DNA from 3 places in the Lysinibacillus sp. DFXJR4 genome. Region 2 is predicted to be linked to each of the others. Evidence: riboswitches for the same ligand, from Rfam matches in the RefSeq annotation. Region 2 holds a riboswitch; each other region holds the start of a gene.
The links. A riboswitch is a leader RNA that binds a small molecule or an ion and turns the genes downstream of it on or off. The one in region 2 is predicted to bind S-adenosylmethionine.
Positions count from the first base shown of each region.

Region 1: it holds a riboswitch for S-adenosylmethionine, as region 2 does, so the genes downstream of both, AC2CGN_RS11965 (MetQ/NlpA family ABC transporter substrate-binding protein) here and AC2CGN_RS21600 (bifunctional homocysteine S-methyltransferase/methylenetetrahydrofolate reductase) in region 2, are expected to answer to the same signal.
Region 3: it holds a riboswitch for S-adenosylmethionine, as region 2 does, so the genes downstream of both, AC2CGN_RS12335 (O-acetylhomoserine aminocarboxypropyltransferase/cysteine synthase family protein) here and AC2CGN_RS21600 (bifunctional homocysteine S-methyltransferase/methylenetetrahydrofolate reductase) in region 2, are expected to answer to the same signal.

Region 1 is NZ_JBXUNW010000004.1:111,667-113,920, forward strand. Features, by position in the region: gene AC2CGN_RS11955 (aminotransferase class I/II-fold pyridoxal phosphate-dependent enzyme) at 1-70, shown strand, start outside; gene AC2CGN_RS11960 (PPC domain-containing DNA-binding protein) at 119-622, opposite strand; SAM riboswitch class I at 781-885, shown strand; gene AC2CGN_RS11965 (MetQ/NlpA family ABC transporter substrate-binding protein) at 974-1,807, shown strand; gene AC2CGN_RS11970 (methionine ABC transporter ATP-binding protein) at 2,005-2,254, shown strand, end outside.
Region 2 is NZ_JBXUNW010000017.1:39,484-41,737, reverse strand. Features, by position in the region: gene AC2CGN_RS21605 (protoporphyrinogen oxidase) at 1-1,175, shown strand, start outside; SAM riboswitch class I at 1,301-1,400, shown strand; gene AC2CGN_RS21600 (bifunctional homocysteine S-methyltransferase/methylenetetrahydrofolate reductase) at 1,486-2,254, shown strand, end outside.
Region 3 is NZ_JBXUNW010000004.1:201,761-204,014, forward strand. Features, by position in the region: gene AC2CGN_RS12335 (O-acetylhomoserine aminocarboxypropyltransferase/cysteine synthase family protein) at 1-1,292, opposite strand, end outside; SAM riboswitch class I at 1,409-1,522, opposite strand; gene AC2CGN_RS12340 (glycerol-3-phosphate acyltransferase) at 1,679-2,254, shown strand, end outside.

The DNA of each region.
Region 1 (2,254 bases), on a different contig from region 2:
CTTACTTGTAAGCGAAGAACGTTTACGTGAAGCTATAAATCGAATCGAACAATTAAATTTATTTATATAAACAAATTCAATAAAAACTGTTCTACAGCAATGCCATAGAACAGTTTTTTCATTTCTCAATCTTTCTTGGACTCTGTAAGTCTTTTTCTAAGGGATAAAATTGAATATGTCCTGTTTCATCATCAAATTTGCGTATATGCTGAACGTCCTGTACCTCTGCCAAAACGATATCGGCCGTAATCACAATATTTCCGCCCTTTATCAAATGTCCTCCTGATACTTGACCCCATTGATCACTCATTGATCCATGAAGATGCGTCTCATATTCTCCATCACGTTTACACACAACACCAGCACCTTGAATAAATTCAAGTGGTCCCTCTTTTTTTATCACTTCACTGAAACGGACATTGATTTTAGAGATCTCATCTGGTACTAAATAAACAAAACTACTATTTTGCAAACTACCAATACAACTAACAATGGTAGCTGACTCAATATCGTTCTCTTGACAGATAGCCTCTATTCCCTCGATCATATCAGTCCCCATTAAAATACGAGCACTAATGACTTTTCCAAATGCTCCAACTCCATAATTTACTCTTATAGACATCTCTACACCTCTTTTTGCTACTTTATTTTCTGTGGCTTTATCTTGATTTAGTGGACAATAAATACCCACTAAATACAATAAAAAATCAAAATATTTATTGACTAATAATAACCTATAATTTATATTAGTTCTATCGGATTTATAAAAATACTATATATCTCTTATCAAGAGTAGCTGAGGGACTGGCCCTATGAAGCTCGGCAACCTCCTTTTTAAAGGAAGGTGCTAAATCCTGCAAACGATCATCGTTTGATAGATAAGAGAGGACGTTTTTTCATGAGCCTCTCTTAGTTTATAAGAGAGTTTTTTTATTTTTAAAAATCGATAAAACAAACTTTGGAGGTCATTTTCATGAAGAAACGAAACAAATTTTTATTAGGCTTAGCAGGTCTTACATTAGCAGCAGCGTTAGTAGGTTGCGGTACAAAAGAAGATAGTAAAGAAGACCAAGGTAAGGCTATTGATGAAAATAAGATCGTAGTAGGTGTTACTTCTGGTCCACATGAACAAATTGCAGAGGTTGCGGCAAAAGTGGCAAAGGAAAAAGGCCTGGAAGTAGAGCTTAAATCCTTCTCTGATTATGTTTTACCTAATACCTCGTTAGCTGAAGGTGATCTTGATGCAAATAGCTATCAGCACGAGCCTTTCTTAGATACTTTTAATAAAGATCACGATACAGACTTAGTACCAGTTGGAAAAACTATTCTGAATCCAATGGGTGTTTACTCTGAAAAATATAAATCTTTTGATGAAATACCAGACGGAGCAACATTTGGTTTACCAAACGATCCGACAAACGGTGCCCGTGCATTATTTGTTCTGCAAGAGGCTGGCTATATTAAATTAAAAGAAGGTGCTGGGCTAACAGCGTCTATCCGAGATGTTGAAGAAAACAAGAAAAATTTAAAATTCATAGAGTTAGAGGCTGCCCAAATTCCAAAACAACTTAGTGAGGTTGATGTAGCAGCTATTAATACAAACTTTGCGCTGGAGGCTGGCATTAATCCTAAAAAAGATTCTATCCTTTTAGAATCTACTGACTCTCCTTATGTAAACTATATTGTAGTACGTGCTGAAAATGAGAATGATCCAACGATTAAAAAATTTGTTGAAGCTTATCAATCTGATGAAGTACGCAAATTTATTGAAGATGAATTTAAGGGTTCTGTAATTGCAAGCTGGTAAGTAGCCAAAAAATAAAACAGGGTTTTCCCCATCTTCCACTGATTAAATCAGGCTTATACCGCTGTTAGATTCCTTATCAGCATTATTTGTTCTTGAAGAGGGAATTTTCCAGCCCATTAAGCAGGATAAAATAAGAATCTGCGAGACTCCTTTGGGAAAGCGAGCAGATTCTTGCTTTTTAGAAAGGAGACATCCAGATGATTCGATTAGAAAATATATCTAAAGAATTTAAAACAAAGAAAGGTATTGTCAGAGCAGTTGATGGGATTAACCTTCATGTTAAAAAAGGTGAAATTCATGGGGTTATTGGCTATAGTGGTGCAGGTAAAAGCACACTTATTCGCTGTGTTAACCTATTGGAACGTCCAACTACAGGAAAAGTCTGGATCAACAATGTGGATATTACTTCCCTTTCCCTTAATGATCTTCGTAAAACCCGTCAAAAAA
Region 2 (2,254 bases):
AGCTGGTTGAAGAGCTTAATTTTAAGCAAGATTTGGTATACAACGAAACGGGGATTTCTTATATATACACAAATAATGAGCTCCATGCCATTCCGGCAGATTCAACGTTCGGTATTCCGATGAGCCTTCACTCCCTAGAAGAAAGCACACTTGTATCCGAAGAAGGTAAAAAAGAAGCGTTAAAGGATTTGACAATGCCAAATGTAGGCTTTACAAAAGACAGCTCAATTGGAGAATTTTTAACGTACTATTTAGGGGAGGAGCTTGTTCAAAACCAAATAGCACCAGTATTAGCAGGTGTGTATTCAGGAGATTTACATCAACTATCGATTGCCTCCACATTACCTTATTTAATTGATTATAAAAATGAGTACGGTAGTATTATTAAAGGTTTTGACGCAAATCGAGAACAATTTGTAAAAGCTGCTAATAAAAAATTTATTTCATTTAAAAATGGTTTATCGTCTTTAATTGATCGCCTTGAAGAAACGTTAACTGATGTAGAAATTTTAAAGGGAATTAGCACTACTAGTGTCAACAAGCAGGAAGATCACTACCAAATTACTTTAGCAAATGATACGATCATTGAAGCAGATCATGTAGTTTTAGCATTACCTAATGAAACTGTACAGCACTTATTACAGGATGCAACATTGAACCGTTATTTTGACCAATTCAATACTGCCTCCGCTATTACAATTTATTTAGGATTTGATGTACCCGATAGTAGATTACCAGCTGATGGAACAGGCTTTATTGTGTCTCATAATTCAGATGTAATCTGTAATGCATCGACATGGACAAGCCGTAAGTGGAAGCATACTTCAGCAAATGAGCAATTACTTGTTCGACTCTTCTATAAAAGCATTAACCCTGCGTATGAGAAGTTACGTAGGATGACAGATGAAGAATTAGCAGTTGTTGCCTTAGAGGATGTAAGAAAAAGCTTGGGGATTAAAGAAAAACCAAGTGTCGTGAATGTAAGTAGATGGATTGATCAAATGCCGAAATATGATTTAGCACATCGTGAGGCATTACAGGGCTTATTACGAGAGCTCGAAATAAACTATCCAAATTTATCTATTGCAGGCTGCTCTTATTTTGGTGTAGGTATAGGAGCTTGTATTCAAAACGGTAAAAAAATAGGGGATAATATTGCTGGAAAATTATCTTAATTGCAGAATATAAGACAAAAAATTATATTTTTCGTTTGAAATATCCTTTGTTACGTGAAATAGTCTTGACTCAAACGTTTGTTAACGTTATGATTCTTTTAATTATTTAAAAAATTCATACTAAATTCTTATCAAGAGAAGCTGAGGGACTGGCCCAATGACGCTTCAGCAACCAACTTTTTGTCAGGTGCTAAATCCAGAAGACCCTATGGTCGAAGATGAGAAGGAACAAAATTACGAAACGTAAAAGCCTTCTTTGTGTTAAAGAAGGCTTTTTTATTATAGAAAAATAGGAAGAGGGGCTAGTTTTATGGGATTGCTTGAAAAGTTAAAAACGCATGTTCTAACAGCAGATGGTGCAATTGGTACGGTATTATACGGCTATGGCTTGGAGTACTGTCATGAGGAAATGAATGTTCAAAGACCAGAATTAATTGAAAAGATTCATAGAGAGTATATAGGAGCTGGAGCCGATATTATTCAAACAAATACTTATGGAGCGAATGCCATAAAATTAGCACGTTACGGATTAGAATCGCGTGTTCAGCAGTTTAATGAAGCAGCTATGACGATTGCCAAGCGAGCAGCTGCAGATGGAGGTCAATTTGTTTTAGGGACTATTGGGGGGATTCGAGGCATTCGAAAAAGCGATGCAACATTAGAAGAAATTTTAGCGACTGTTGAAGAGCAAGCAACTGTGTTACTGGCTGGGAATCCAGACGGCCTTTTACTTGAAACTTATTATGATTTTGAAGAATTAACAGCAACATTAAAAATGCTTCGAGCCAAAACAAAGTTGCCAATTATTGCGCAGGTTTCAATGCATGAACCGGGAGTGCTGCAAAATGGTAAGAGTTTAAATAATGCCCTACATGAGCTCGAGGCACTCGGTGCTGATATTGTAGGTGTTAACTGTCGTTTAGGTCCATTCCATACGATTCAAGCATTTGAAGGTGTAGAGCTTCCTGAGAAGGCATTTATGTCAGCATATCCAAATGCATCTCTTCTAGATTTAGAAGACGGGCGTGTTGTTTATGAGTCAGAGACAGACTATTTTGGTCGAGCAGCTGTAGCACTTC
Region 3 (2,254 bases), on a different contig from region 2:
ACCTTTTGTTGTGAAGCTGTTACTTGCTCAATAGCTTGTTCTAAATCTGCAATAATATCCTCTACTGCCTCTAAACCGATTGATAAGCGAATGAGCGACTCGGTTACACCAGTTTGAATTAGCTCTTCAGCTGATAGTTGCTGATGTGTAGTAGAAGCTGGGTGAATTATTAATGATTTAGCATCCCCTACATTAGCTACATGGGAGAATAATTTCACACTATCTATTAATTTACGCCCTGCTTCACGTCCACCTTTAATGCCAAATGTAAGCACAGAACCGAAGCCATTTCTTAAATATTTTTTAGCCAAATCATGTGTAGGGAAATCTTCTAAGCCATTATAATTTACATATTCCACAGATGGGTGGTTTTGTAAATATTCGGCTACTGCTAAAGCATTTTCATTATGTTTAGGGATACGCAAATGAAGCGTTTCTAAACCTTGTAAAAAATTAAAGGCTGCATCAGCACTTAATGTTGGTCCAAAGTCACGTAGTAATTGCACACGCAGTTTTGTAGCAAATGCAGCCGCTGCTGTGTCAATGCCATATCGTAAACCGTGATAGGAAGCATCTGGCTCAGTAAATCCTGGGAAACGACCACGAGTCCAATCAAATTTCCCTGCATCAACTACAACGCCACCTAAAGTAGTTCCATGTCCACCAATCCATTTTGTTGCGGAGTGAACGACAATATCGGCACCGAAATCAATTGGTGTAGAGCCATAAGGTGAAGCAAAAGTGCTATCAATAATTAATGGTAAGCCGCTTTCATGTGCAATGTTAGCCACTGCTTCAATGTCTAGTACTTTTAAACTTGGGTTACCGTAAATTTCAGCGAATACCGCTTTTGTTTTATCAGTGATGGCTGCTTTGAAATTCTCAGGATTTGTTTCATCTACGAAAATCGTTTTAATACCATAGTTTGGTAGTGTATTGGCAAATAAGTTATAGGTACCACCATATAAAGAGCTAGCGGCAACAATTTCATCCCCTGCTCCTGCAAGATTTAAAATTGAAAATGCGATAGCTGCTGCACCAGATGAAAGTGCCACTGCTGCTGTACCGCCTTCTAATAAAGCGACGCGTTTTTCAAAAACATCTACAGTTGGGTTCGTAATACGTGTGTAAATATTGCCAGCTTCCTCTAGGGCAAAAAGACGTTGCGCATGAGCAGTGTCTTTAAAAACAAAAGCCGTTGAGCGATATACAGGTACGGTGCGAGATCCTGTTACTGGGTCTGGCTCTTGGCCACCATGTAACAGCAATGTTTCTGGTTTAAAATTTGTCATTTTGTACCTCCAAATGGTTATTTTTTTACGATGGTACCGGAGATGAGGAGGATTTTTTAGTAGAAAACAAAAACCCCCTTCAGCTAAGAAGAGGGTTGCAGTTGCAAGTTTTCCTCCCCTTATCTGCCAGATCCAAGTAAGAATCTGTAGGAATTAGCACCTTAGCAAGTTCGTCACTTACTGGTTGCCGGGCATCATAGGGCCTATCCCTCCGCCGCTCTTGATAAGAGTATTGAGATTCAATTTCCATCGTTGTTACACAGTATAAACATAGACATTTTTTCTGTCAACACTAAAATTTTATTTTTTCCGAAACTTCAGTCTGCTTCTTTACGTAATATGAACGCATACACTATTTTAATATTTATTTAGAAAGGAGGATTTTTGTGATTAAAACCATCATTTTATTTATTATTGTTGGTTATATTATTGGCTGTCTTCATGGCTCTAAAGTGGCACAGTTTTTATCTGGGGTAGATTTAAAAAAGACTGGCCATGGGAATGCAGGTGCATCCAATGCAACCCTTTCCCTTGGATGGAAATACGGAGTACTAGTAGCGCTTATTGATATTGGTAAAGGTGTATTAGCAATTATCGGTGCACATTTCTTTCTTGCAGATGCAGCACAATACACAGAGGTACAAGTTTGGCTCTTCACCTATCTCATAGCAGCTGGTGTCATTCTAGGTCATAATTTCCCATTCCATATGGGCTTTAACGGGGGTAAAGGTACAGCCTCCATCATAGGGATATTGCTTGCTGTTGATTGGAAAATTGGTTTATTTGCACTTATTTTATTTGTTATTTTATCTTTTGCAACGAACTATTTAATCGTTGGTGTTTTAGAGTTTTATCTTGTTTTTTGTACAGCAACTTTTTTATGGATTCCTGGGATGGGTCCAACGATCATTGCTTTGCTACTTTTTGGAATAGCTATCATTTTGCATATTGAAAATATTAAA